One region of the Halobacillus sp. HZG1 genome, then DNA from elsewhere that is predicted to be linked to it. Evidence: predicted binding sites of a transcription regulator. Region 1 holds the regulator's gene; each other region holds the start of a gene.

What was found. The regulator Rex, encoded in region 1, represses fermentation and respiration genes when NADH is low (regulators of the CRP and FNR family bind a similar motif). The targets are predictions, from matches to a motif close to TTGTGAAATATTTCACAA.
Region 2: a site for Rex is predicted at 7,123-7,140, ahead of VKA52_RS09710 (L-lactate dehydrogenase). Genes of this name have one in related genera too.
Region 3: a site for Rex is predicted at 6,478-6,495, ahead of cydD (thiol reductant ABC exporter subunit CydD). Genes of this name have one in related genera too.

What each region holds. Positions count from the first base shown of each region.
Region 1 covers NZ_JAYLVQ010000064.1:3,166-13,137, forward strand. Annotated here, with positions in the region: gene rimI (ribosomal protein S18-alanine N-acetyltransferase) at 1-51, shown strand, start outside; gene tsaD (tRNA (adenosine(37)-N6)-threonylcarbamoyltransferase complex transferase subunit TsaD) at 48-1,079, shown strand; gene VKA52_RS12185 (ABC-F family ATP-binding cassette domain-containing protein) at 1,492-3,426, opposite strand; gene moaC (cyclic pyranopterin monophosphate synthase MoaC) at 3,587-4,069, shown strand; gene VKA52_RS12195 (redox-sensing transcriptional repressor Rex) at 4,085-4,744, shown strand; gene VKA52_RS12200 (GNAT family N-acetyltransferase) at 4,805-5,359, shown strand; gene VKA52_RS12205 (SDR family oxidoreductase) at 5,397-6,218, opposite strand; gene VKA52_RS12210 (MDR family MFS transporter) at 6,396-7,808, shown strand; gene VKA52_RS12215 (YdiK family protein) at 7,851-8,051, opposite strand; gene VKA52_RS12220 (CPBP family intramembrane glutamic endopeptidase) at 8,053-8,769, opposite strand; gene groES (co-chaperone GroES) at 9,032-9,316, shown strand; gene groL (chaperonin GroEL) at 9,374-9,972, shown strand, end outside.
Region 2 covers NZ_JAYLVQ010000061.1:110,639-120,610, forward strand. Annotated here, with positions in the region: gene VKA52_RS09675 (GntR family transcriptional regulator) at 1-512, opposite strand, end outside; gene VKA52_RS09680 (aldo/keto reductase) at 909-1,838, opposite strand; gene VKA52_RS09685 (ABC transporter ATP-binding protein) at 2,060-3,787, shown strand; gene VKA52_RS09690 (hypothetical protein) at 3,990-4,154, opposite strand; gene VKA52_RS09695 (hypothetical protein) at 4,285-4,899, opposite strand; gene VKA52_RS09700 (lactonase family protein) at 5,202-6,242, opposite strand; gene VKA52_RS09705 (PilZ domain-containing protein) at 6,466-6,843, shown strand; gene VKA52_RS09710 (L-lactate dehydrogenase) at 7,227-8,192, shown strand; gene VKA52_RS09715 (L-lactate permease) at 8,217-9,842, shown strand.
Region 3 covers NZ_JAYLVQ010000055.1:24,122-34,093, reverse strand. Annotated here, with positions in the region: gene VKA52_RS07915 (MFS transporter) at 1-923, opposite strand, end outside; gene VKA52_RS07910 (NUDIX hydrolase) at 1,277-1,720, shown strand; gene VKA52_RS07905 (nucleotidyltransferase domain-containing protein) at 1,717-2,421, shown strand; gene VKA52_RS07900 (topology modulation protein) at 2,426-2,950, shown strand; gene VKA52_RS07895 (sodium:solute symporter family protein) at 3,014-4,603, opposite strand; gene cudC (choline uptake/conversion transcriptional regulator CudC) at 4,758-5,312, opposite strand; gene cydD (thiol reductant ABC exporter subunit CydD) at 6,523-8,250, shown strand; gene cydC (thiol reductant ABC exporter subunit CydC) at 8,247-9,956, shown strand.

The sequences.
Region 1 (9,972 bases):
TACTCGGACAATGGTGAAGATGCGTTAGTGATGTGGGTGGGGTTAAAATGAAGGAAGATCAATACATTTTAGCGATTGAGACGAGTTGTGATGAAACAGCCGTAGCAATTGTCAAAAACGAAACAGAACTGATGACGAACATCGTCGCTTCTCAAATAGAAAGTCATAAGCGTTTCGGAGGTGTGGTACCGGAAATTGCCTCCAGGCACCATATCGAACAGATGACGATTACACTTGAAGAAGCCCTTGAAGACGCGGGGATGACCATTGATGATATGGATGCCATTGCGGTAACGGAAGGACCTGGACTGGTCGGTGCCCTTCTTGTTGGTGTCAATGCAGCGAAATCAATCGCTTTTGCTAAACAGAAGCCGCTTGTGGGCGTGCATCATATTGCGGGTCATATCTATGCCAACCGTTTGGAAAAGGAATTTGAATTTCCGCTTCTTTCCCTTGTTGTATCCGGCGGGCACACGGAGCTTGTGTTGATGGGTGAACATGGATCCTTTGAAATCATCGGTGAAACGCGCGATGATGCCGCAGGGGAAGCGTATGACAAAGTAGCGCGAACGCTGAAGCTTCCCTACCCAGGCGGACCTCAAATCGACCGCCTCGCTCAAGAAGGGGAAGAGACGATTGATTTCCCTCGTGCCTGGCTGGAAGATGGATCCTATGATTTCAGTTTCAGCGGATTGAAATCAGCTGTGATCAACCGTCTCCACAAAGCGAAGCAGCGGGATGAATATTTAAAACCTGAGGATGTGGCCGCAAGCTTTCAAGCAAGTGTTGTGGACGTGTTATCCACAAAAGCGTTCCGTGCGGCCGAGGAGTATGGTGTAAAGCAAATGATCGTCGCTGGTGGTGTTGCTGCCAATAAGGGATTAAGAGCAGCCCTGCAGGAGAAATTCAAAGACAGCGAAACAGAGTTGCTTATACCACCGCTTCATTTGTGCACAGACAATGCCGCTATGATTGCTGCGGCTGGAGCTGTTGCGTACAATCAGGGTCACCGGGCTGGATGGGATTTGAATGCCAATCCAGGACTGGATCTCGAGCTTTTTGGTGCACGTAAAAAGTAAGGTCGTGAACAGGAACGATCAAAGCTCTCCTTTTAAATAAGGAGAGCTTTTCCCTTTTCATAGGGAGTGTGTATAAGTTTGAGAGACATACAGGGAGATATTTATCCACATGTGTATAAACATACAGTGGATAAATTATCAGTGGATAAGTAGAAACAGGAAAGAAAACGGTACCAATTTTGTGGATAAATACAAGTGTTTTTGTGGATAATGTGCATAACCCTGTTGAAAACTGTTAATAAAGCTATTCAACTGTTGAAAACTATGTGGATACTGAATCATCATTCATACACGAATATACATGTGAGCAGAATCCATCAATAAAAAAGAATAGAATGATATTTGTGGAAAAAAATGGTGTACCAGGTCATCCATATTTTGGATGACCTGGTACACCTGTTTCTGTCAGTGATCAGTCATGGAGGGTTTCCCATTCTTCCATGAGAGCTTCGAGTTTGGTTTGCAGCTGTGTGTTGTCTTCTGTGATTTCCAGGGATCTTTCGTGGTCCTGAAAGATGTCCGGATCACAGAGGAGCTCTTCGTTTTCTTCAAGTCTCGCTTCCAACTGTTCAATTTCTTCTTCAATTTCAGCGATGCGTCGATTTTTCTTCCGCTCTTCCCGTTTCGCAGCTTTGTCTTCTTCAAAACTGTTCTTCTGCTGCACTTCCTGCTGCTTCGGTTCGTTCTGCAGGCGTTCCGCTTCTTCGATCTGCTGCAGCTCGTACTCTTCCCGCTTCTTATCAACATAGTAATCATAATCACCAAGGAACAGGCGGGTCTCTTCAGGATTCATCTCCACAACCTGAGTCGCAATCTTGTTGATAAAGTAACGGTCGTGGGAAACGAATAAAAGGGTGCCAGGATAATCCACAAGCGCTGCTTCCAACACTTCCTTACTATCAAGATCGAGGTGGTTGGTCGGCTCATCGAGAATCAAGAAGTTCGCTTCCTGCATCATCAGTTTGGCTAAGGACAGTCTCGCTTTTTCGCCACCACTGAGCGCAGAAACAGGCTTCAGCACATCTTCTCCTGAGAAAAGGAAGTTGCCGAGGATGGTGCGGATATCCTTTTCGTTTTTCATCGGATATTCGTCCCAGAGCTCGTTCAAAACCGTTTTCGTTGAATTCAGCTTTGTCTGCTCCTGATCGTAATAACCGATTTGCACGTTCGTTCCGATCAGCTTTTCACCTTTCGACTGTTCCAAATCTCCGATGAGTGTCTTCAATAACGTCGTCTTTCCGACGCCATTTGGACCGACAAGCGCCACAGAATCGCCACGGTTCAAATCAAGGGATACGTTGTCAAAAAGGTAGTCATCGCTATCATCATAACGGAACGCATAGTTGCGCAGCTTCAACACATCATTGCCGCTTCGTTTCGCTATCTGGAAACTGAACTTCGCCGATTGGTTGTCGTCCTTCGGTTTTTCAAGCTTGTCCATTTTCTCCAGCTGCTTGCGGCGGCTTTGTGCTCGTTTACTTGTCGTCGCCCGGACGATGTTCTTCTGAATGAAATCTTCCATCCGCTTGATTTCTTCCTGCTGCTTTTCAAAGCGTTTGAGTTCCTGCTCATAGTCCGCTTCTTTCTTTTTCAAATAATCGCTGTAGTTGCCGTGGTACCGCTTGGATGATTGAAACGCGATTTCGTAGACGGTATTGACGATCTTGTCCAGGAAGTAGCGGTCGTGGGAGACGATGACGACGGCTCCTTGATAGCCCTGCAGGTAACCTTCAAGCCAGCTCAGTGTATCGATGTCCAAGTGGTTCGTCGGCTCATCGAGGATGAGGACATCCGGACTGGTAAGCAGCAGCTTTCCGAGCGCGAGGCGCGTTTTCTGTCCTCCACTCAAGGAGTTGATCGGTGTATCCCAGTTGAAGTTTTTGAAATTCAACCCGTTCAACACGCCGCGGATATCTGCTTCATACTGATAACCGCCAGCCGTCTTGAAATATTCCTGTTTCCGGTCGTAATCCGCCAGCAGCTGCTGGTAGCGCTTCTGATCGTCGAGCAGGTCGGGGTCCGCCATCTGCACTTCCATGGAGCGGAGTTCTTTCTCCAGGTCCTTCAGGTGTTCAAACACCTTCTCCATCTCGTTCCAAATGGTCTCCTCTGACTGCAGCCCTGTATTTTGGGCCAGGTAGCCCATCGTGGTTTCTTTCGGTTTGAAAATATTGCCCTCATCGTGGCTCATTTCACCAGCCATCATTTTGAGCAAGGTCGATTTTCCTGCTCCGTTCCGACCGACGATGGCGATCCGGTCGTTCATCTGTACTTCCAATTTGATATTCGATAAAATCAACTCGGCGCCGAAACGCTTCGTCAATTGGTTCAATTGCATGAGAATCATGTCGTTTCACCTCAATAAAATCAGTGTATCTCATAGGCGCATCCCCTAGCAACACAATGCTCCTGAAGTATGTGAAATCTTTAACGACTTCCGTTTGATTTTTTGGTAGAATAAGAGTAGTGTTTCAATCAGTACTGTTTACAAAAAGGGGTAGAAGAAAATGGCGGAGTTCAGTCATTTTAATGACCAGGGTCGCGCCCGTATGGTAGATATTTCAGACAAAAAAGATTCTGTACGGACGGCCGTCGCAGCAACAAGTGTACAAGTGAACGAAGAGATTTATCATAAAATCACCAACCATGAGATCGGAAAAGGGGACGTGCTCTCCGTGGCCCAGGTCGCGGGCATCATGGCAGCTAAAAACACGTCCGACTGGATTCCCATGTGCCATCCGTTATCTTTAAAAGGCATCGATGTGTCCTTTGATTGGGATACTGAAGATCAGCCGACCTTACACATCGAGGTTTCCGTCAAAACGAAGGGAAGCACAGGGGTGGAAATGGAAGCGCTAACGGCCGCCTCCGCCACAGCTCTCACGGTTTACGATATGTGCAAAGCGTTAGATAAAGGAATGGTCATCGGCCCGACCTACTTGAAAGAAAAGACAGGCGGGAAGAACGGCGACTACACGAGAAACAGGTAAAGGAGTCCGGTGCTAATGGATATCGAACAAACGAAGATTCCACAGGCGACAGCGAAGCGGCTGCCGCTCTATTATCGCTTTTTGAATAACCTTCATACCCAGGGCAAACTGCGTGTGTCTTCGAAGGAACTGAGCGATGCGGTGAAAGTCGATTCAGCGACGATCCGCCGCGATTTTTCCTATTTCGGAGCACTCGGGAAAAAAGGATACGGCTACAACGTCGAGTATTTGCTCTCCTTTTTCAGGAAAACGCTCGACCAGGATGAAACGACACGTGTCGCGTTAATTGGTGTCGGAAATCTGGGAACGGCATTTTTGAACTACAACTTCACGAAAAACAACAATACGAAAATCGAAATCGCCTTCGATGCGAACGACGAGCGTGTTGGTTCTGAAGTAGGTGGAGTCGGGGTCGAGCACATCGACGACTTAGAAGAAAAACTCGGCGACATTTCTGTTGCCATTCTTACGGTTCCCTCATCTGCTGCGCAAGGGATTGCCGACAGATTGGTGAATGCGGGGATCTCCGGAATCCTCAACTTTACACCGGCGAGAATCAGCGTGCCATCGAATGTCAGAGTCCATCATATCGACCTTGCCATCGAGCTGCAGGCTCTCGTTTATTTCCTGAAGCATTATCCACTGAACGAAGGGGAAGTAGAGGAAGACCAATAAGAAGGACATACGAGTGTGAAATCATTTTGGTTTCTCACTCTTTTTTTAGGAGGAAAGGGTTTGGAAACATTATCGTTTGGTTCAGAAACAGAAAGATTGGTCATTAGACCGCTTGAGAAAGGCGATTATGAAAGCTGGCTCCAAGGATATGAGGAACGTTTTCCTTCCAGGCGCCGCCATGATGAAGGCCGTCTTGATATGAGTGTTTGTACGAAAGAGTGGTTTGATGAGCTCGTGGAGAAACATCAGCAGTTGGCGATGAACGATACCGCCTATGTCTTCGGTGTTTTTCTGAAGGAAGACCGTACCCATGTGGGGATGATCGATTTTTCTACCTTAGTAAGATATGATTTCCAGTGGGGAAGAATCGGGTATGCGCTGCATAATCAGCATTGGGAGAAGGGTTATGGCAAGGAAGCGGTTGCTGAAGCGTTAAGGATTGCTTTTGATCAATTGAATTACCACAGGGTCGAGGCCCATATCAATTTGGATAATGCGCCTTCCATCAAGATGGCAGAGAGTATCGGCCTTGAGTATGAATGCACCCGGAAAGGGTTCATCCATGAGTTTGGGGAATGGACGGACAACTTGATTTATTATAAAAATGCAGAATAAAAAAGAAGCTCAGCCTGACGCTGAGCTTCTTTTTATGTTATTCGGTATTTTCTTTCCAGCTTTTGTCCATGAGCATCTTACCCGGCCACGTGTAGGCCATGATGCCGCCGTCAGCGGTGATGTCTTCACCTGTCACATACGAACTCTCATCAGAAGCAAGGAACAGGGCGATGTTCGCCATTTCTTCCGGACGTCCCAGGCGTCCCATCGGAGTAACCCATTTATTCGCTTCACGGAACTCCCGGCCTTCTTCTTCCTGCTTGGACCCTGCAAGTTCCTGAACGAGCGGCGTTTCGATGGTACCCGGAGAAATCGAGTTGACACGGATGCCTTCCCGCGCATAGTCGATCGCCATCGCTCTTGTAAAGTTGGTGATGCCGCCCTTAGCTGCATTGTATCCGGAGCGGTCGAGATCTGCGGCCTGGCCGGACATGGATGATGTATTGATGACAGAGCCTCCATTTTCAAGCATGAGGGGGAGAATGTATTTGCTCGTCAAGAACGTACCTCTCAAATCGACGGCAATGATTTTATCAAAGAGTTCCACAGGATATTCGTGGACCTTTCCGCCTTCCTGATCGACGCCCGCATTGTTGAACAGGATGTCAACTTTCCCGTAATGCTCTTTTACGTAATTGGCGAACTGCTGGACACTATCCACATCAGAAACATCAAGCTCGACAGCTTCTGCTTTTCCACCTTCGTTCTTTACTTCATCCACGGTTTTTTGTACTTCTTCTACGTTAATATCCCCGCAAACGACCGTTGCACCTTCACTGGCAAATCGTTTAACGGTTGCCGCTCCTATTCCTGTAGCCGAACCGGTAACGACGGCAATTTTATTATCTAAACGTCCCATATTAAAAGAACCTCCTTCTGTTCGTTGCTATCACTCATACCCGCTCTCAGAATCCCTGTAAACCTCCATGAGAACAGAAGGCGCTTACAGTCGAAACATGCGGAATCATGGTTAACGAACAGCTCAGGTGGTATAGTAAATACTAGTTCGCGTATCGAAAGAAAGCGGGTGAGACGATTGAGTAAACTGCCTCATAAATGGCTCGTGGTCGTGTCGGTCCTTTTCGGGACATTCACGGTCATTTTGAACAATAGTATGCTGAACCCGATTCTGCCGCGCTTCATCGAGATTTTTGAATCCGATGCCGTTGCAGTCGGGTGGATTTTAACGATCTTCATGGTATCGATGGGGATGACAATGCCGCTTACCGGCTATTTCGGTGACCGGTTCGGAAAAAAGAAAGTGTACCTCGTCGGACTCTGTATTTTCCTTGCAGGCTCCACGCTCGGATTCTTTTCATCGACGCTAGGTATGGTCATCTTATCCCGGGCGATCCAGGGAATGGCAGGTGGATTGATGATGCCGATCGCCATGGCGCTCATCTTCAACTCTTTCCCACGCTACGAGCGGGGACTTGCCGTCGGCGTGTACGGTGTTGCCGCCATGGTCGCACCAGCCATCGGACCGACCATCGGTGGATTTCTCATCCAGTATCTCGACTGGCCGTGGTTATTCGCCTTCAACATTCCGTTCGGACTGACGGGACTTATTTTATCTTCAAAATTTCTTGAACGTACCGAAACGGACCCGACGAAGCGGTTTGATCTCGTCGGTTTCCTGATTATTGCGGCAGGCATCGGATCGGTGCTGTTTGCCTTAGGAAGGGGAAGGACGCTTGAGACGTTGTTCGATCCGTTGAACATTGCATTGATTGTGGGTGGACTGATCGCCATCGTCCTTTTCGTTTTTTACGAAAACCGTCAGGAGGATCCACTGCTGAACTTATCCGTCTTCAAAGTGCCGACCTATTCCGTTTCGATCGTTGTCACTTCAGCCGCATCCATCGGCTTGTTCTCAGGGATTTTCCTGCTGCCATTACTGATTCAAAATGTGTATGGTCTAAATGAAGTCATGACTGGACTCTTATTCCTTCCGGCTGCTGCCGCGAGTGGAGTGTTCATGTCCATCGGTGGACGGATTCTCGATAAAAAGGGACCGAAATACGTCGTGCCACCGGGCCTTACCATCATGGCGCTTGCGACCCTTGGGTTGAGCTTTTTACAGTTGTCCACCCCGTATTGGCTGATCCTTTTGTTAAATACGGTGAGAGGCCTTGGAATGGGAATGGGGAACATGCCGGCAACGACTTCGGGTATGAACAGCATTCCGGAACATCTGGTTGCTCAAGGCTCTGCGATGAACAACATCATCCGGCAGATTTCCTCTTCCCTGGGGATCGTGTTTTTCTCCATTTATTATGAAGTGAGACGGGCGCAAGTATCTGCGAATCCGGATATCGATATGCAGGCAGCCACTCTGCAGACGCTCAATGAAGCGTTTCTCGTATCTGCGATTGTGCTGATCATCGCAATTCCGTTTTCGTTCATATTAAAAGGGGTGCAGGATGATCAAGAAGAGCAGGAAGCATAAAAAAAGCAGGCCCACACGTGTGGACCTGCTTTTTTTGCGACATTATTTCTTTTTGGCATTTTTAATCTTGTTGTGAAGATTGAAAAGCCGAATCGCTACGGCAATGTTGAATGTCGCGACAATGGCCAGAATGATGGTCATCGCATTCCATACCGTTTCTTCTGCCGACTGGGCGGCGATGTAGGTGAATGCGACACCCATCATCATGTAAAGAAAAGCCATGAATAAGGGTGATGTTCTCATATTATAAAAAGCCTCCAATAAAGATGGTCTCCAGCTGTTCCTGCATGCGGCGGATATCCTCTTCAGTGAGGAAGTACTGCGAAACGACAACAAACGAGTTCATCGCCATATGAGCCACGATTGGTGTAATAATTCGTTTTGTTTTGACATAAAGGAAGGCGAAAACGACTCCCATGGAGAAGTAGACTAACATGTGGCTGAAATCGAAATGGAACGCTCCGAAGACGAGAGCGGATACGAGCACGGCCAGCCAGAAATTCGTTCGCTTATAAATCGAACCGAAAATGATTTTACGGAAGATGATCTCTTCCGTTATCGGTGCGAATACGACAGGAAGGAGGATGAATAACGGCGATTCGCGGGCGATTTCCATCAATCCCATGGTATTCTCAGATCCTGGTGAAACACCGAACAATTCACGTTCAATGGTTGCGGCAATGGCTTGGGCGAATAAGGCTAAAAAGACACCGGCAATCGACCAGAGGACGACTTTCCCCGGTCCTGCTTTATCCTCGCTCCGGGCTAATGCATCCTTTGGATTGCGGCGGAGCAGAAGAAGAATGATAATGGTGGCAATCGTAAAACTGAACACAGACCAGACAGCAATCGCATCGAAGCGGGACATCCCCGCAGCCTTGACGAGAACCGGGACAGCCGCAATGGCAGAAATCTGTGTGATGAGATAGGTCACAATGATGTACCAATAATGTTTCGGCATAAAGGCACGACTCCTTTTATAAATACCTTTTAATAGCTTCAATATACATACTTTATGTATTCTATCACAGTTTCAAAACCAGACGTAAGGAATAAGGGTCAGTGTAAGAATTTTGTCGAAAAAGAAGTGCAAAATTTCTATAGTTTCTACTTGAAAAACGATAGGGAATTGCTTATTATAATAATTGTGTTAGCACTCATCATTGACGAGTGCTAATAAACGACAAAAATTTGAAACAACCATATCAAGGAGGGTGTCCTAATTGTTAAAGCCACTTGGTGATCGTATTGTTATTGAACTAGTTGAAGAAGAGCAGACTACTGCGAGCGGAATCGTACTTCCGGACTCTGCGAAAGAAAAGCCACTAGAAGGTAAAGTTGTTGCTGTCGGCACAGGCCGCATTACAGACAACGGCGAAAAAGTAGCACTGGAAGTCGCACAAGGCGACCGCGTGATCTATTCTAAATTCGCAGGTACAGAAGTGAAGTATGAAGGCAGCGAATACTTGATTCTGCGCGAATCAGATGTACTAGCTGTTATTCAGTAGTCACTATTCCTATAAAAATACTTAAGAGATACGATTTTAATGAGGAGGGCATTTTAAATGGCTAAAGAAATCAAATTTAGTGAAGACGCACGCCGCTCTATGCTGCGTGGTGTAGATACATTAGCAAATGCTGTTAAAGTTACACTTGGACCAAAAGGACGTAACGTCGTACTTGATAAGAAATTCGGTTCTCCACTCATCACTAACGATGGTGTGACAATCGCTAAAGAAATCGAACTTGAAGACCACTTCGAAAACATGGGTGCACAACTGGTTTCTGAAGTAGCTTCTAAAACAAACGACGTTGCTGGTGACGGTACAACGACAGCAACGGTTCTTGCACAGGCAATGATCCGTGAAGGTCTTAAAAACGTTACATCCGGCGCAAACCCTGTAGGTATTCGTAAAGGTATCGAGAAAGCGACTGCTGTAGCAACAGAAGAGCTTCGCAAAATCTCTAAACCTATCGAAGGCCGCGATTCAATCGCACAGGTAGCAAGCATTTCTGCTGCTGACAATGAAGTCGGCCAGCTGATTGCTGAAGCGATGGAGCGCGTAGGTAACGATGGTGTTATCACAATTGAAGAATCTAAAGGTTTCAACACAGAACTAGAAGTGGTTGAAGGTATGCAGTTCGACCGCGGCTATGCTTCACC
Region 2 (9,972 bases), on a different contig from region 1:
GAAAGTGTACTCGTCAAAATCAGAAAACGCTGAATCTGACTATTTAAATTCTCAATGAACTCTTTCAATTTCTTATTTCCAGATATATCAGCAATGTACGAGTGAAACGCATAATCGAGATCAATAAACTTATGGAAATTCTGTTCATCAATAGAAGTTCGCTGCATGTCTGACAATCTGCGCAGCTCTTTCACATCCTCTTCTGTCGCAAGAGTGCACGCCAACCCTGCAGCCATCGACTCTAAACGCTCCCGCACAAGTAGGAAATCATGAGCATTCTCTGGTGATACCGAACTGACTCTTGCCTTACTTCCCTTCTTCACCTCCACAAGCCCTTCAAAGGCTAACTTCTTCAATGCCTCGCGAATGGGTGTCCGGCTGATTCCCAACTGCGAAGCAATTTTCTCCTCCGTCAAGTAATCACCGGGAACCACTTCATTGTTGATGATGGATGCTTTTATCGCCTTGTAGGCTTGTTCCATCAATGTTTCTGTACGAGCAATTCTTTCCACGAAACCTTCCTCCATTGCTTCAGTATTCTGTGCTTCGTATTCTGTATACTGTATACAGAAATCTTAAGTCCTATTGTGCTATTCAATTGACTGAATGTCAACACTTTTCAGAAAATTAGTACAATAAACGGTTTTGCTTTCTTGAAAATACAAAAAGAAAGAGTGCGCCGGGACAACAGCGCACTCTTTCTTCAACCTTTATTGTTCTCATATTTTTTTTATCCATTTCGCTTGTAAATAAAACAAAGGCAGCAAGCTTAAGCAAATCAACGAGTATTTCAAAACGGGATTAGGTACCAGGAAAAATAACAACGAGTAGACTAAAATCCATATAAAAATAACACTAAGGGTTATAAGACTTTTTCCCATCAGCATCCTCCCAGATTCTCTAGAACCTTACGAAAATATATTATCGACCTTACTAATTTCTTCCTCCGATAACTTAACATCCAACGTCTTCAAGTTATCTACGACCTGTTCCGTACGTTTAGCTCCAGGAATTACGGCGTCAATGGAGGGCTGATTCAAGTACCACGCTAAAACAATGTGAGGGATTGCCACATTTTTCTCTTCCGCTATCGGTCTCAGCTGCTCCACCTTTTCTAAATTCCGCTTGAAATTCTCCCCCTGGAAAAGAGGATTCTTCGCACGGAAGTCATCAAACGTCGTGTTTTCATTATACTTTCCTGCGAGGAGACCAGAGGCAAATGGAAAGTATGAAATGAAAGAGATCTCATTTTCAGCTGTGTAAGGAAGCATTTCCTTCTCCGCTTCACGTTTGAACAGGTTATATTCACTCTGAATAACATCTACGTATCCGTCTTTATCCGCTTCTTTCAGTTGATCGACCGAAAAGTTCGATACACCGATGGATCGAATTTTCCCTTCGTCTTTCAACTCTTTCAAGGCACCTACGGCTTCATCTTTTGGTGTGGATTCATCAGGAAAATGAATGTAAAACAAATCAATATAATCCGTGCGGAGACGCTGCAGGCTATCCTCTACGGATTTTTTCAGAAAATCCGGGGAGTTGTTGAAGACGACATCTTCGCCTTTGAACTGATGAGCACCTTTTGTAGCAAGAATAATATCTTCACGCTTGTATTCCTTCATCACTTCTCCGACCAACTCTTCCGATCGTTCAGGACCATAGATAAACGCTGTATCCAGAAAGTTCATTCCATGATTCAAGGCTGTACGTACCACCTCTTTACCTGCTTCTTCATCAAGGTTCGGGTAAATATTGTGACCACCGACGGCATTGGTTCCAAGGCCGATGGGATTTACATAGAGCTCTGATTTTCCTAATCGTGTTTGTCTGTCCATATGAACATGTCTCCTTTTAGTTGTTGATGTTATGGTTATTTACATTCCACAATTTAGGAAGGGAAAAACCAAACGGTCGATTTCTAATGAGGGGAATCCACTCCAGGACTCTTACCATCAATCATATAAAAAGGATAAGAAACGTAATCAAGAAATTGTAAGCGGGAGGGTAACTTTCGATATAATAGAAGTACTCTATGAATCAAAGGTGATGACTACCTATGCAGCCGAAATGGAAACAGCTTCTACAATTGATACGGGCGACCCACCCGCCCAAGCTCATTTTCTCGATCGCATTATTCTTAAGTTTACTTACAACGGTGGCAGGCCTTGCTATTCCTTTACTTGCCAGTCAGTTAATCGACAATTTTGATCTGAACGATTTAAATACAACTGTGATAGCAGGCATAGTTATTGCTTTCTTTGTCCAGGCCGTAGCTGGAGGTGTGTCTGTCTATTTCCTTGCCAAAGTCGGACAGCATATCATTGCTTCATTGCGGGAGCAGTTGTGGCAGAAACTCCTCGTCCTTCCGGTTTCCTACTATGATGAACATGAAACGGGAGATGCCGTCAGTCGTATGACAAACGATACAGGTGTTATCAAAAACCTGATTACCGAGCATTTCACCGGCTTAATTACCGGGATCATTTCTGTCGTCGGGGCGATTATCATCCTTTTTTATTTGGATTGGCCGTTGACGCTCGTCATGTTTTCCATTATTCCGTTAGCTCTCCTTTTTCTTATTCCCATTGGAAAGAAAATGGCTAATATCTCTCGGAACCTTCAAAAGGAAACCGCCGGATTTTCTGCTCATTTGACCCGGGTCATCTCAGAAATACGTCTTGTAAAAGCTTCCAATGCCGAAGATCGGGAATGGAACAAAGGGAAATCAGGAATTAAGAAATTGTATTCCTTAGGATTACGTGAAGGTGTCATCCAATCTTTAATGGCGCCCCTTGTTTCTTCACTCATCATTGTTGTCCTTGTTCTAATCATCGGCTTCGGTGGTGTCCGGGTAACTTCAGGAGCCATGACACCAGGAGAGCTCGCTGCTTTCTTCATATATTTGTTCCAAATCATCATGCCAATTACACAAATTGTCGTATTCACCACCCAATTCCAAAAGACAGTAGGGGCAACAGAAAAAGTGCTATCGATTTTATCGTTGGACGGTGAAGATTTGCAGGATGGAACGGAGGTGAAGTCTTTTGACCACAACCTCGCCGTTCAGGGGATTTCTTTTGGCTACCAGCCTGAAGAACCTATTTTAGAAGATGTATCCTTTACAGCAAAAAAAGGTGCCGTAACAGCGATCGTCGGACCTAGTGGAAGTGGGAAAACAACGATGTTTTCTCTGATCGAACAGTTTTATTCCCCTTCTAAGGGGACGATTCTTTATGGCGAAGAACCGATTTCAACCTATAATCTTAAATCCTGGCGCACCATGATTGGATACGTTTCTCAGGAAAGTCCTCTTTATGCAGGTACGATCATGGACAACTTAACCTACGGCTTGGAAGGGGACATTCCTATAGAAAAAGTACACGCCGCCGCAGAAATGGCTTATGCGAATACGTTTATTCAATCATTGTCACACGGATACGATACAGAAGTCGGCGAACGAGGAATTAAATTATCAGGTGGGCAAAGACAGCGCATCGCAATTGCCCGCGCCCTTCTCAGGGATCCTGAAATTCTTATGCTGGACGAAGCCACTTCCAGTCTCGACAGTCAATCAGAAATCGTGGTTCAACAAGCGTTGAAAAACTTGATGAAAGGACGGACGACACTCGTCATCGCTCATCGTCTATCTACCATTGTCGATGCTGATCAAATTGTTTTCTTAGAGAAAGGAAAAGTGACAGGAATCGGCACTCATGAAGAGTTATTCCAAAAGCATAGGCTCTATCGTGATTTTGCAAGACAACAACTGAAAATTGATGCTTAAAAGCCACGCATATGTGGCTTGTTTCATAATACACAAAAGATGACGGTGGTGGTTTCACTGCTTCTTTTTTAACGAAATGTGAAGTTAGAAAAAGAAATTAAGTACTTTCTCTTGAAGAGGGGGCCACAGGCTGAAAATAAACAAAAACTCAAACGAGGAAGATTCAATCATCACCGTTTGAGTTCGTATAACACTTATTCATTTAGGCACCCATTGTAGAAAGGGAGCGCTCTCTATCTTGATGTTCTTGTTCTTTCATCAACTGCTGCAGCTTGTTTCTCTCTGCTTCCAACTCTTCCTGAAGCCTCTGGTTTTCTTTAACGAGAAAATCTCTTTGGTCCAACACTCTCAGCATATCTTCTCTCATTTTCATTCTCCTTTCATAACATAGAAGATTTTATGGGAAATTGTAGAAAAATGACGTTTCATAATTATATAGGATATAAGTACCCACCCGTTTAATATCTCAAACATTGAATTCTAAGAAATTATAAAACTCACGACTCCTCTTTCAGCCGCAACAAATAGAAAAGCGCTCCAAATATAGGAATGATCCCAATCCAGTGTCGCTGGTTAGCTCTCCCTCTTCTATGTTCTTTCCAGTAGATGACGAAAATAGACAATCCAGTTAATACAATAAAATCAATGGTCATTACATGAACAAAATTAGATATTTGGAAGGCCTGGCTATAGGAGATAAAATCCCCGTAGACGATTCCGTACCATAATAAAACGACAGTAACGATTATAAGAATAAAAATGAAAAATCGAGTATGAAAGACTTTCACCAACCAGCCCGGGACCCTTCCTTCTCTCATATTCCTTGCGTTTGATAAGAAAAAATAGGGCATTAGTGCAAAGGCACCAAGCATGAACATTCCCAAAAGAAATGGCCATAACGGTAGACGGCTGCGATCTTCTCCGATAAGCAGAGAAACAAAAACGAGCGGATAGATGCCAAGAAAGCTGAAAATCATCAATAGGAAAGGATCAGGATCATCCATGGTCATTAATTGTTGGAGATATCCGTGACTACCTTCAGGAGCTAGAAAAATGGCGTACAGTACAAAAGCAATCCAACCGATTACAAATATTCTTTGGCGCAAGCTCATTTACCTTCACCCGTCCTTCTTTTAAATGGAAAGAGCATTGAAATTTGTTCCCATACTTAGAAGTTAAAACAACTACTCTACGCATTACCCCGCTACAAAAATTCCAAAAAATGCGCAGCACCCATCTGCGAATGCTGCGCTGTTCTCTAATTATCCAAATAAGCGTTGCTTTGAACATCTTATCCGAAAAACAGGAACCAACAGGTTCTGCTCAAAACCGGACTCCCTGCTAATTCTGCCAAGGCTCTCATCTAGTATCTGAATCCATCTCAATAACTTTCTCCTAAGACGGATTTAGTATTTCAAATAAACTTTACACAAACAGGTTCCGGAACATGAACATCCGATTGAACGAGGGAAAGCTTCCCTGTCTCTTTGTCTCTTTCAAACAATGTCATCGTGTTTGATTTCTGATTCGTAGCAATTAAGAATTCTTCCGTAGGATCCAACACAAAGTCACGCGGCCAGTTCCCTTCTGTGGACGTCCATTCAACAAAGGTCAACTGACCCGTGTCTTGATCGACTTTATAGGAAGCAATGGAGTTATGTCCGCGATTTCCGGCATACACGAATTGTCCATCTGAAGAAATATGGATGGCACTTCCGTCATTGGTTTCGTTAAAACCATCCGGAATCGTTTTAATCGCTTGGTGTTCTGTAAAGCTACCATCTTTCTCGTCATAATGAAGCACGAGCACTTCTGAACTCAGCTCGGTCATCACATAAGCGTATTTTTGATTCGGGTGGAAGGTGATATGTCTAGGTCCACTGCCAGGAGCTGTATTGAACACTTGGACTTGAGTTAAATCCCCTTGATCAGCGGCGTATGTGATCACGCGGTCACTTCCAAGGTCAATCGCGATCACATATTTTTCATCCGGAGTAAAACCTGCGTAATGCATGTGTGGTTTCTCCTGTCGTTCATGTGGGCCCGTACCCTCATGTTCCACGACGGCAGTTGCTGGATTCAGAGATCCATCTTCCTTTGTTAAGTAAGAGACAATATTCGTTGTATGGTAATTCGCTGTTACTACTGTGTTGTTCTCGTGATCGACACTTACATGACACGGAGGAGATCCTGCAGCCGTTTGCGTGTTTAATTTCGTTAACTCTCCCGTTCCCTCTTGAATGGAAAAAGCCGTTACGCCGCCATTTTCTCCTTCTTTAGCCACCGCATATAGGTTCTTATGATCGTCACTCACGGTTACATAAGTCGGGTTGGCCAGCTCAGCCGCTAATTTCACATCTTTCAATTCCTTGTTATCCGTATCCAGGGTAAATTGATAGACACCTTTACTATCCTGTTTTGTATAGGTTCCTACATATCCAACAAACTTTGTCATTAAGAAAACTCCTTTATATCGGTTGTAGTGGACGATCCTAACAGACCGCCGCTTCCTTTCATTATCTCATAAACGGCTTTGCTTCTAAATCACTGCCATCTCCCTCTTTTCTATACCCGGATTCTCATCCCTTTAATGATACATCCATATCTTGTCCTTCCAGTAACGGGAACGTATGATGAACATACAAAGGTTCAACTGAACAACCAGGGAGGTTAGGAGCATGAGATATAAAAGGAAAGATTACTTCCGCTATGAGTTCAAAAAACCGATCGAGGCTTTCTTCCGCATACATAGAATAGGAAGAAAAGAGGTGCATACATCAAAAGGTGAAGCCCACATCATAGATATCAGCCCCCAGGGAATGAAGTTGAACACAAACCTGGACCTTCCTCACCAGGATGGACAAGAGGTCAAATTGTCCATCAGTTTCTACCTGAATAGCCAGCATTTCCTCCTACCTGGGACCATCGTTTGGAAGAAAAAAGTCGCCCAGTTTAATTATGGGATCTATATGGACTTGGATGAAACGGAAAGTAAAGGGCTGGTGGAAGCACTCAAAGTTTACGCCAACAATCATGATCATAGGAATGAAGTATAAACGATGACCACTTGGCCGAACAAAGTCCCCCCGTCTCAAGGGGACCATACCATTTCCTATCACACAGAATATCTTTCCCTACTCACTTTGAACAATCGTGAGAAACTCAAAAAAATCGAATGATAACTAGGACGAATAAGCGAAGGGCAAACGGACTACCGTTACCCTTCGCTTTTTTATACCTTACATACATGTAAACGTACGCTCATTTTAAAGCACTACCCATTTGTGTACAATTTTTGAACAAGAAATCGCTTACTTCTTATGTATATTGTTATTTTGTGAAATACTTCACAAAAACTATTGTATCTTCCGATGAAATATTGCACAATAAATATGTGAAATGATTCACAAACATAATGCGATTGTATGGAGGAATTCAAATGACTACAAACCGTGTAAACCGTGTGGCCTTAATTGGAGCTGGAGCTGTGGGAAGCAGTTATGCTTTTGCAATGTTGAACCAATCTGTGACGCAGGAATTCGTCATTATCGATTTGGATGAAAACAAAGCCATGGGAGATGCCATGGACCTGAATCACGGAAAAGTATTTGCTCCAAACCCAACAAAAACCTGGTACGGAAATTATGAAGATTGTAAAGATGCAGATATTGTTTGTCTATGTGCAGGCGCCAACCAAAAGCCCGGCGAAACTCGTTTGGACCTTGTGAAAAAGAACTTATCAATTTTTAAAACGATTGTGGATCAAGTGATGGCGAGTGGATTCAACGGCATTTTCCTTGTCGCAACGAACCCCGTGGATATTCTTACTTATGCAACATGGAAGTTCAGCGGACTTCCGAAAGAACGTGTGATTGGAAGTGGAACAATCCTTGATTCCGGAAGGTTCCGTTATTTGTTAGGTGAATATTTTGATGTCAATCCGACAAACGTTCATGCCAATATCATAGGAGAGCATGGAGACACAGAACTCCCTGTATGGAGTCAAGCGACGATCGGTGGAGTACCGGTACTTGAACTGGTCCGGCGCCACGAACCTTACACTATGGATGACCTTGAGGACATTTTCACAAATGTAAGGGATGCCGCGTATCAAATCATTGAGAAAAAAGGTGCTACTTATTATGGCATAGCTATGGGTCTGACACGGATTACGAAAGCCATCCTTCGTAATGAAAACAGTGTGATGACCGTCAGTGCTCACTTGAATGGGGAGTACAATCTTCAAGATGTTTATATCGGTGTCCCAGCCATCATCAATCGCCAGGGCATCCGTAATATCGTGGAGCTCAACTTAAGTGAAAAAGAACAAACGCAGCTGGAATACAGCGCGGATGTACTCCAGAATATCCTGGCCGATCATTTCGAAGTGAAACCTACTTACTAGACTGTACAGAAAGAGTGATAACGGATGTGGTTACAACAATATGATCCATTTTCAAACGTATGGCTGAGCGCTTTGGTCGCTGCGCTGCCGATTATTTTCTTCTTTTTAGCCTTGACGCGTTTCCGGATGAAGGGCATTCTCGCTGCCCTTCTCACCCTTATCTTAAGCGTCCTGTCTTCTGTACTATTCTTTGAGATGCCGGTCGGGAACGCGATAGCTGCTTCTTTTCATGGAATCGCCAATGGGCTGTGGCCCATCGGTTACATCGTCATTATGGCCGTTTGGTTATACAAAATCGCAGTGCGCACCGGAAAATTCACGGTCATCCGTTCAAGTATAGCCAACATCTCTCAGGACCAGCGCCTGCAGCTTTTGCTCATCGGATTCAGCTTTAATGCCTTTTTGGAAGGTGCAGCCGGGTTCGGTGTCCCTATTGCCATCAGTGCCGCTCTCCTTGTCGAGTTAGGTTTCCGACCTTTGAAAGCCGCCGCTTTATGTTTGATTGCAAACGCAGCTTCAGGAGCATTCGGAGCCATTGGTATTCCTGTCATTGTTGGTGCACAGATGGGGAACCTCGAAACGATGGAATTGTCCCGCACTCTTGCTTATCTTTTACCTTTGATTTCTTTCATCATTCCTTTTTTACTCGTGTTCCTTCTTAATGGAAGAAAAGGTGTCAAAGAAACCTTACCTGCACTTTTCGTCGTGAGCGGAATTTACACAGGCGTTCAGATTTTTACCATCCTGTTCCTCGGCCCTGAACTTGCCAACATTCTTGCCGCTCTTGCAAGTATGGCTGGACTCGCCTTGTTCTTACGGAAATGGCAGCCGAAAAACATTCACAGAGAAGAGAATGCTCCAGCTGTCCAGCAGACGGAAACTTACAGTATCAAAGAGATCATTAAAGCCTGGTCTCCTTTTTATATTTTAACGGCTGTCATTACCGTTTGGAGCCTTCCTGCCTTTAAAGCCTTATTCAGTGAAGGCGGGTTCCTGGCAAAAACAACACTCATGATTCCTGTTCCTTTTTTACATGAGGAAATCCAGAAGGCACCTCCGATTTCACCTGAAATCGTTCCCTTAGATGCCATCTTCCAATTAAATTTACTATCTGCAACAGGAACGGCGATATTGGTTGCTGTTCTGCTTACCGGATGGTTCAGTTCCGCGATCACACTGCCGGAAGGAATGGATTCTCTAAGAACGACCATCCAGGAACTATGGATTCCTATCCTGACGATTTGCTTTGTCATGGGATTTGCCAATCTATCAAACTTTGCCGGTTTAAGCTCTTCTATTGGACTCGCATTAGCAAAGACGGGAGATTTATTCCCTCTTGTCAGTCCAATCCTCGGCTGGCTGGGCGTGTTCATTACAGGATCTGTCGTCAGTAATAATGCTTTGTTCGGACATTTGCAAGTGGTGACAGCGAACCAGATTATGGCGAACCCAGCGCTCCTGCTTGCTGCGAACACCGCTGGCGGCGTCATGGCCAAACTCATTTCTCCGCAGTCCATCGCGATTGCGACAGCAGCTGTTAAACAGACTGGACAAGAGTCCGCTCTATTCAAAATGACATTGAAATACAGTTTGTGGTTATTGGTCTTCGTCTGCCTCGCTACCTTCGTATTATCTTTGTTTGGAATATAAGGTACGGCCGTGAAATGTTCCCCTTATTTAAAATACCTGACCTCCTGTCGTTATGGGAGGTCAGGGAAAAAAATGCAAGTGAGGCACCCTGCCGATTGGTTAAACAATCTTACCCACCTTCTTCCACTTC
Region 3 (9,972 bases), on a different contig from region 1:
CCCACTCCATAAAAGAACCCGTAATAAGCGATGCCAAATCCCCATATCGCTGCCCCCGCTACATAATGGTGGAGGGAGAATCGTTTAATGAAAAAAGGAAGCACCATGTTCGTGATAATAACCGTTGCTCCAAAAACACCCTGAATCCCGCTGTACCATTCTTCACTTTTTGTAGTCATTTCTTCCAGAGCTAACAGCAACCCCACCTGCCATACCCATGTATTGAGAAAAACCGTATAAAATGTGAAGAAAAAAAGATTCCGAATCGTAGTTTGCCTAACCATCCATACGAAGAAATCTTTGATGGACAGAAAGATGGATCGGATCGTCTGTGATTTCTTCAATGGTTCCTCCAGGGTAAGTTGAGTCAAGCAGTAGACGCTAATAATATACGTTAATGCATCCAAAGTGAAAAAGTGAAGGACCCCGACCGTATTCAACAGAGTAATAGCGATGAGTGGAGTCAAAATCGTCACCCCGCGTGTAATCGTGTCATAAAGACTATTAGCGGCTGAGCGTTCGTCTTCTGTCGTCACCATTGGCAGAACAGCGCGGTGTGCAGGATTGAAAAAGCATCCAATCGTCTGTACTAAAAAACTGACGAGGATCAGCACTGGATAGGTAAGCAGATGGACTCCATGTAAGAGGCTGATCGATAACATGAGAGGTACACGAAGCAAATCCAGCCGGATGAGCAGCTTTTTTCGAGGGAAAGAATCTGCCACCACTCCGCCGATCAAACCGAAGAGCAAATACGGCACCGTTTCTGCCAGCGCCACTCCAGTCGTATGGACATTGGAGCCTGTCATGTCATAAGCAAGGAAAAGAAAAGCCATCGCAGACAGCACATCCCCGAGTCTCGAAACACCACCTCCCAATAAATAAAATCGTATATTCTTCTGCTTCCATAAAGATCGATACATCAACATTCCTCCTTCTCTACTAAAGCTCCCTTTTCTTGAAGATTCAGTTTCGAGATGTTCGTGCAGTGGTTGGGGATACGGGGGATGACTCGCTTTCCACGGAAGCTTGGTGAGCCTCCTCGGACTGCGTCCTGTGGGTTCTCACCAAGCACTTTTTTCCCGCAGGAGTCTCGCCATCCCCCTCCGCCCCTTTGCTATATCAGCGTCTCGAAACTGAGTCTTCCACAATCCTGCCATATACTTGAATCTTATCTCACCAGCTTGTTCAGGTTCTTCATCAATATTGGTGAGTTTGTTAGCAAGATTTGGTGGTTTGTTTGATATACTGAATATTCAGAGATAGGGGGCGTGAAATGGACTACGTACAAAGAATGAGGAGATTGATAGGGACACAGCCTCTGGTAATTGCAGGATCTACGGTACTTGTTAAGAATGAGCGGGGAGATCTGCTATTTCAGTATCGGAAGGATACGAAAGAATGGGGACTTCCTGGCGGGGCGATGGAACCAGGAGAGACTCTCGAGCAAACGGCTGTCAGGGAACTGGAGGAAGAAACGGGACTTATAGCAGAAGGTGTGCAGCAGGTCACCACGTTTTCGGGGGGAGATTTTTTTTACAGGTACCCGAATGGGGATGAGGTCTATAATGTCATTGCTTGTTTTATAGCTTCCGATATACGTGGTGAACTTAGAGTAGATCATGAAGAAACGTTGGATTTGAGATATTTCAATAGTGATTCTCTTCCTGAGAATATCGACAAGAGAGCGCAGATCATTCTGGAGAGGATGAGTGAATGAAAGCTTTTGAAGCAGCAAAAGATGTGATCGAAGAGCGGTATGTGAATTGTGATGCCGCACTTCTTGCCGGAAGCGTCGTAAGGGGAGAGGCAACAAGCACATCGGATTTGGACGTCGTGGTTTTTGATTCGAAGGTAACGTCTTCTTTTCGTGAGTCTTTTTATACGAGCCGGTGGCCGGTCGAGGTTTTTGTACATAATTGGTCTACTTATCGTGGTTTTTTCGATAGTGATTGCCAAAGAGGTCAACCTTCGATGCCACGAATGGTGACAGAGGGACAGATCCTTAAGTGGGATGATCGTTTGGAAAGTGTCAGAGATGAAGCAGCTGACCTACTGAAGAAGGGTCCGGACCCATGGTCAGAGGAAACTCTCATACATAAGCGCTATTTCCTTACGGATGCCTTGGACGATTTTATTGGCTGCACAGATCAGGGGGAAGCTCTTTTCATAGCAGCAAAACTATCAGAGCAATTAGGCGATTTTTATTTGCGTGCGAATGGACAGTGGAGCGGATCATCGAAGTGGATGGCTCGGTCCCTGCGAATCTATGATTCTGTTTTTGCAGAACGGTTGATCCAGCGCTTTGACCGATTTTACAAAAACGGGGAGAGGCAAGGCGTCGTTGAGCTGGTGGATGAGGTGCTGAATCCATATGAAGGTCGTTTATTCGAAGGTTTTTCGATTGGAAAAAGGAGGTAGGGCAATGAAGAGAATCATGGTGCTTGGGGTTTCGGCAGGTGTGGGCAAATCCACATTCGCCAAAAGACTAGGGGAGAAGCTTGATATTGACGTGTATCATCTCGATCGTTTTTATTGGGAGCCGGGCTGGCAGGAAGCGACATTGGAGGATTTCTCGGCTAGGCAGAGGGAAGTCGTAGAAAAAGACCAGTGGATTATAGAAGGGAATTATAGACCTACGTACGAAATACGCGCAGAGAGGGCAGACACGATCATCTACTTGGAACTGCCTCTAATGATCTGTCTATTTCGGGTCTTGAAGCGCTGGTGGACCCACCGTGGAAGCACACGCCCGGACCTTGGTGAAGGGTGCAGTGAAAGAATGGAAGCAGCCTTTCTGAAATTCATTGTGACAACCTATCGAAAACGGAAAAAGAACATGCAGGAAAGACTCCTGTCTTTTCAAGAGATTGGTCGTGAGAAGCGTGTCATTCAATTAAGATCGAAAAAAGATATACAGAAGTTTCTTGATCACGCGTTTTCTGATTAGAGTGTCAGATGGAAAGTTCAGATAAAAAAGCGCACCCATTGCTGAATGGGTGCGCTTTTGGTTTTAGGAAGCCTTTTTCTCCTGATCTCTCTCCTCTGGCATGAGAAGAGGCATAGGCTGACATTTTTTCTTTGTTAATTCAGATACTACGAAAATCATGACGAATGCTGCGATACAGGCAAGTGTACGGAAGGGGAACAGGACGATCCCGTCAGCATTGATCATTGGATACGGCAGGAATGCCGGTAGTCCCATCGCAGGTTCACCGCCACCTAAACGAAGGAATAAAGCAACAGAGAAGCCGGCGATCGATCCATAAAGGTTCGCATTCTTATAAAAGAGAGCCATTGTAAGCTGTGGGAAAAGAATGGTGTACACAAGATCGGATGCTAAATACCACAGCGTATAAACACTTTTGACATTTAATGCGATGATCATAGCTCCAACACCGACGATGATGATTGTGCGCTTGATCACTTTTTTCAATTGCTCAGAGCTTGCGTTCGGTTTGATTAATGGACGATACACATTCCAGGATGCCATGGAAGAGGCTGAAAGAATGGAAGAGTCCATGGAAGACATGACTGCTGCCGCTAGCGCTCCGAGTCCGATTGCGGACACGAGTTCAGGTGTTAGATATCTAAGGATGTGCGGCAGAATAACTGCTGGGTTCTCAGGAGTTGGAAGTCCCATGCTTGCCCAGTCCATATTGACACCGACAATTCCAATTAGTACAGCAGGGATAGCTGCAATGATGCAGATGATTCCTGCGGTGATGGATAACCACATCGCTGTTTTTTCATTTTTGGCAGAAAGAACACGCTGGAAATATACTTGCCACGCAATACCACCAAAGATAAGAAGGAGGGCATAGTCGATCCAGTTCCAGAACCAGTTGCCCCAGGCGGGATCCTGCCATCCATTCAAAGGTGGAAATAGATTGGCGTAAGATCCGAATTCTACGGAATAGTTGCTCCATGCGTTTTCAAGGCCGCCAACATGACCTAAAGTAAAGGGCACGACTAATATAAGACCGATTAATAGAATGGCCATTTGGAAAACGTCCGTATAGGCGACTGCCCACATGCCTCCGGCTACGGTATAGGCGATGGCAATGACTCCAGAAAGGATGATGGATGTAGTAAAGTCAATGTTCAGAATGGTACCGAATGTTGTGCCGAGAGCCGTTAGAATCGCAGCACTCCAGAACATTTCTCCAAGAAGGGCAGGAATGTACAGGACACCGGCCATTTTTTTACCGAAACGTTGTTCCAGTGGATCGATGATGGTGAAGAATTCATAGCGGCGCATTTTACGTGCATAGAAAATTCCACCGATAATCAGGCTTAATGCGTATCCCCATGGAGCTTGTGCCCAAACGAGACCGTCGCTGTAAGTGAACTCTGCTGTACCATTGACATAACCGCCGCCGACCCATGTAGCGGCCATTGTGAACATGGCGATCCCAAGGGGTAAACTGCGGTTTGCGACCATCATGTCTGCTAGAGATCCGGATTTGTTTGTAGCGAAGACTGCACCGATGTAATAGACGAGGGCATAGAAAACAATCATGGCGATAAATCCGCCCCATTGAATGTTTTCATTAGTGAGGGCCATATAGAGGACGAAAACACCTAAAAGTGTCCCGAGCATGATGGCGGCTTTGTTTTTAGCGAAAAAAGATGTATGTTGATTCGATTGCAATGACATCACTCCTTTTTATTATCTGAATATTCTGTAAATTATAAAGTCCATACGTCTCCCTAGAATAACAATCAGTTGAAATGTTATTTAGAGAGGCAGTATCTTATTTTTCTTGGTCGACAGGAAGAAAATCGAAAATTTCTCCGCTCTCAATAGCATCGACGAGTTTCTGCAACCAATGGTAATAAGGTTTAGATGCTTCGAGTTGCTGATAGACTTGTTCTGCTTCTTGTTTTACAACTTCGTCCGCTTCGGAATTCTCAATGACATGATTCAATTCCTTCTGGGCATCTTTGATCGCGTCCAAGTTGGTTTTCGCTTCTCTCAGCCACTTTTTCGTAAAAAAGTTCGAGAAGAAATTAAAGAAGTCTTTCTCTGCGACAAAAGTCTGTCGGCGTGTTCCTTTTCGAAATGTCTGCTTCACAATATTGTAATTTTGGAGCTTCTTGACTCCTGTACTCATGCTTGGCTTACTCATTCCGAGCTTTTCACGCATTTCATCCAACGTCATATCATCCTCAAAGTACATCGTCCCATATAAGGTTCCTGCACTTCGGGTCACTCCATACAAATCCATCGTTTCCGCAATGGAATCGATCACAAGTCCTTTCGCGTGCTCAATGGTCTGTCGGGAGCTTTCTTCATGATGATTTGTCATTAAAAACCTCCTCACAGGCGTAAAAGCAATTAACTTTATTAAATTTTTTCTTTACAGACTTTATCTTAACGAATAAAAATCGCTTGTCAAAATCCATTTTAGAAAAAAATCGCCTTAAGCCCTATCATCTCATAGGTTATAGGCGATTTAAAAAAAATTTCGCTTTGACAAGCTTGCAAAGGCTTGTTAACGTAAAAAGTATTCAAAAAGTTAAATTTTTTATTAACAAAATTAACGATACCGTAGTGGAGAATAAATTAAGGGTGGGTTATTGGAGGGATTTTGAATTCAACTATATCTAATGTGGGCTGATAATGTTTAGTGGCGTAATTGGAAGACTCAGATGCCATGGAAAGGGAGAAACGAGGAACAACTTTATAAATATAAGGGATCACTAACACTTCCCGGAAGAATCTGCAGATCTTGCCTTAAGGATTCGAACAATCAAAATAAAGAGGAGGACGCCTTACTTGCTCACTCTATTATATATGGTCTGGCTTGTTCTCACTGGTCAAGCGACCGCAAAAAACAAAATGTATAACAGATAAATTTTGCCCCGTTCTGCATCGCAAAATTATTTCTAAACACAAAAGTTATGAAAGTAAATGTGAAAAGAAAAATGATAACATTGGAAAAATACAGGATATTCTCCATACGTCTTAAACGCTGCAGAGTAATGCTCAGCGCTCCCCGCATCCATCTTCATTTAAGAATTTCTTCCCTTATTAAACAACTCTCTGGCTGACCTGGAGTCCATTACATTTCCTATGGCCGCAGCACATATGGAAACATGAGCAGGAAACGAAACGCACAAGCCCCACTTACACACGATCCAACACCCCCACCCCTTCAGGACAAGCCTCCTGCAGTTTTTTATATCATCAATTCTTGTGAAAATGTATGGAATAGGACCACTTTCTCCGCTGGCATCGAAAGATTCGAATATGTGGACTTTTGATGATGATCAAAAGAGGAAAAGAGCTGCGGCTATTCCTTCGCACACATTGAAATGTCTCCATCATTACATAGAGGGAAAAGATAGAGGTAATGTGCCCATCCGGTTAGTATGATAGCTGTTTATTAAGGGGACGATGATATAGAATTGTCATAGAATCATCAGATTTATTTTTAGCAATGATCCGCTTCATGAATTATAATGATGATAATGTGAATGAATTCACAAAATGGCTTTTAAGGAGTTTTTAAATAAATGAAGCACCTCAGCAGACTAGCTTTCTCAGATCGAAAAGTTTTCATGCTGTTGGTCCTCACGTCCGTGTTGATTGGTGCTGCGATCATTGGTCAATCCTATTTTTTTGTCGCGATCGTCGACCGGATTTTTCTTGGTGAGGAACGTTTTCAGGATATCCTTCCCCTTCTTGGAGGATTGCTTTTTGTGCTGGCTGGAAGGACGCTGTTTACATGGCTGAACGGCCGGACCGGCGTAAAGCTTGCTTCCAAAGCGAAGCGTTATTTCCGTCAATCGATTATTGAAAAGTACGCCCGCAATCCCGTTCAAGCTTCTCTACAAGGACAGTCGGGACGGAAAGTCAGTGTGCTGATGGATTCCGTGGACGAGATTGATGGGTATTTCAGCAGTTATATTCCACAAATGATCCAGACCATGATCATTCCAATGATGATTCTTGTCGTGGTTTTCACCCAGCATATCTATTCAGGACTGATTATGGTCATCACCGCACCGTTCATCCCGTTATTTATGGCGATTATCGGTGTGATGACAAAAAAGAAATCAGAAGAACAGATGGAGAAGTTGAACACGTTCTCCGGGAAGTTTCTTGATACACTTCAAGGCTTGACGACATTAAAGCTTTTCGGACGTTCCAAGCAGCAAAAAGAAGAGATTGAATCGAGCAGCCTGGGCTTCCGTGATGCCACCATGGAAGTCTTGAAAGTCGCCTTTGTCTCCTCCTTGATGCTTGAGTTCATTTCCATGCTCAGTATCGGTCTGATCGCATTAGAAATTGCGATCCGACTCGTCGTTTATGAGAGTGTTTCCTTTTTCACTGCCTTTTTTATTCTCATTCTCGCGCCGGAATTTTATTTGACGTTGAAAGACTTCGGTAGCGCCTTTCATACGGGGAGAGGTGCTTCGGGTGCGGCTAACCTGCTTTCAGAAGAGCTTGAAAAAGAAGAAGAGCAGATTCAGTGGGGAAGAAGAAAGCTTGAAGAGGGCCAGCCTCCTGAGATCAAGCTCGATCAAGTGAGCTTTTCCTACGATAAAGGTTTTTCGATGGAGGGATTGGCAGCAACCATCCCGCCTTATCATCAAGTCGCCATCGTCGGTAAAAGCGGATCGGGAAAATCAACGCTTCTCCACCTTTTAGCAGGCCTTGCTAAACCGTCCTCAGGAGCTATCGAAATCAATAATCGTTCTCTCTTTGACTATGAGGAAAGAGAATGGTTTTCTCAGGTAAGTTACATTTCTCAGCATCCGTATTTATTTTCCGGAACGATTGCTGAGAACATTGCCATTGGCGGACGAGGGAATCATTCCAAGGAAGAAATTATCGAGGCCGCCCGGAAAGCGGGAATTGCTGATTTAATTGCTTCATTGGAAAAAGGCTACGACACTCCGGTGGGAGAAGCGGGACGTGGACTTTCTGGAGGTGAGAAACAGCGCCTCGCTCTTGCGCGTACATTTCTGAAAAAGCCTTCCGTCATTCTGTTTGATGAACCGACGACAGGTCTGGATTTGAAAACAGAACGGGTTCTCCAAGCTTCTATGGAAGAGCTTGCGAAGACAGCGACGATTATCACTGTTGCTCACCGTCTGCATACAATCAAAAAGGCCGATCAGATTCTGCTGCTCGATCGTGGTCACGTTATCGGAAAAGGAACACACGAAGAACTGCTGTCTACGGTGAAAGAGTACAGGGATATGGTGACTGTACAGCAAGGAGGGGACTCCGCATGAAAGAAATGAAGGAAGTCATCCGTTTAGTTGTATTGGAAAAAAGGGACATTGTGCTATCCGTCGTCTTCGGTTTTCTTGCCGGAATGTCAGCGGTCGGACTGTTTGGTGCCAGCGGATATTTAATATCCAGAGCGGCACTCATCCCTCCGTTGTATGCTTTGACGGTGCTCATCGCCTTTTTAAAGCTGTTCGGATTTGCGAGAGCACTCGGGCGTTATGCGGAAAGGTATTTCTCACACCGAGCTACCTTTACGATTTTAAGTAACCTGCGGCTTGCTTTTTATAAAAAATTAGAACCGCATGCACCTAGGATTTTTCAGAAGTACCGGAGTGGGGACTTGCTTTCACGTATTGTGGGCGATGTCGAGAGTCTGCAAAACTTCTTTTTGCGTGTGTATTATCCACCGGTCGTCCTTGTCATCATCTTCCTTGGGACAATTGTTTTCACATCCATCTTCTCTATTTCTATAGCCATCGTTCTTCTTTTGGGTCTCATCGTTACAGGGCTGCTGATTCCAGCCTGGTACACGGTGAAACAGCGGAAACTAGCCAGTCGTGTAAGACAGGCACGCGGGGAGTTATCGACCGAAGCGGCGGAATGGCTGTACGGTTTTCGCGATCTGAAAATCTATCAACAGCTTGAAGAGAAGAAAGAAAAGCTGCAGCAATCGTCCGAAGAGTATATTCGAGAGGATGAGCGGGATAGTCGTCAGATGCTTTCCAGTCACTCCTGGAACACATTTGCGACACTCCTCGTCTCATGGATTGTTACAGGTCTTGGGGCTGTTCTTGTGGCGGAAGGAGATTTGAACGGGTTGTTTCTTGCCATGCTCGTGATGATTTCTTTGACCGTCTTTGAAAACGCAGCACCAATGGCTGTTCTACCAAGCTACCTGGATGATAGCAAACGGGCATCGGAGCGTCTTTTTTCCATTGTGGAGGAAGAAGATGATGGATCAGGATCCTGTAACCTAGATCCGAATCTTGCCCCTGGCATGGAAGTATCTCATGTCAGTTACCGTTTTCCAGACGAAGAAAGAGAGGCTCTGACAGATGTGAACGTGTCGATTCCAGCAGGCAGTAAGACCGCCATCGTCGGAGCCAGTGGATCGGGAAAATCAACACTCTTGCAACTGTTCATGAAATTCCAACTTCCGTCTGCGGGTGAGCTGATGGTCAATGATATGGATATTCGGGATCTATCAGAAGAGAGCATTTGGGAGAACAGCAACGTCGTACTTCAGGAAAACCATTATTTTTATGGGACCATACGTGAAAACCTCAAACTTGCTGGAGAAGATCTCTCAGATGAAGAGATGGAGCTCGTGCTGAAAGAAGTCGGATTGGAATTTGACCTGGATCAACCGGTTTTTGAAAAAGGAGAGAACCTTTCAGGTGGGGAGCGTCAACGCCTGTCCATAGCAAGAGCTTTTCTGAAAGGCAAACGTCTCTGGTTGCTAGATGAACCGACATCTTCTGTCGATGCTCTGACCGAACGAATGATTTTCGATCACCTGTATGAACGCGCGTCACAAGATACAGTGGTGCTCATCAGCCACCGCTTGAGCGGATTGGAAAAGATGGACCAGATCATCGTCATGGCCGAAGGGAAAGTCGTAGAAGCGGGTTCTTATGATGAACTCATACAAATGCGGGGACACTTCTACGAAATGAAACAAATCGAAAAAAATATTTTCCACATATAAAAAATGCCGTACCGGA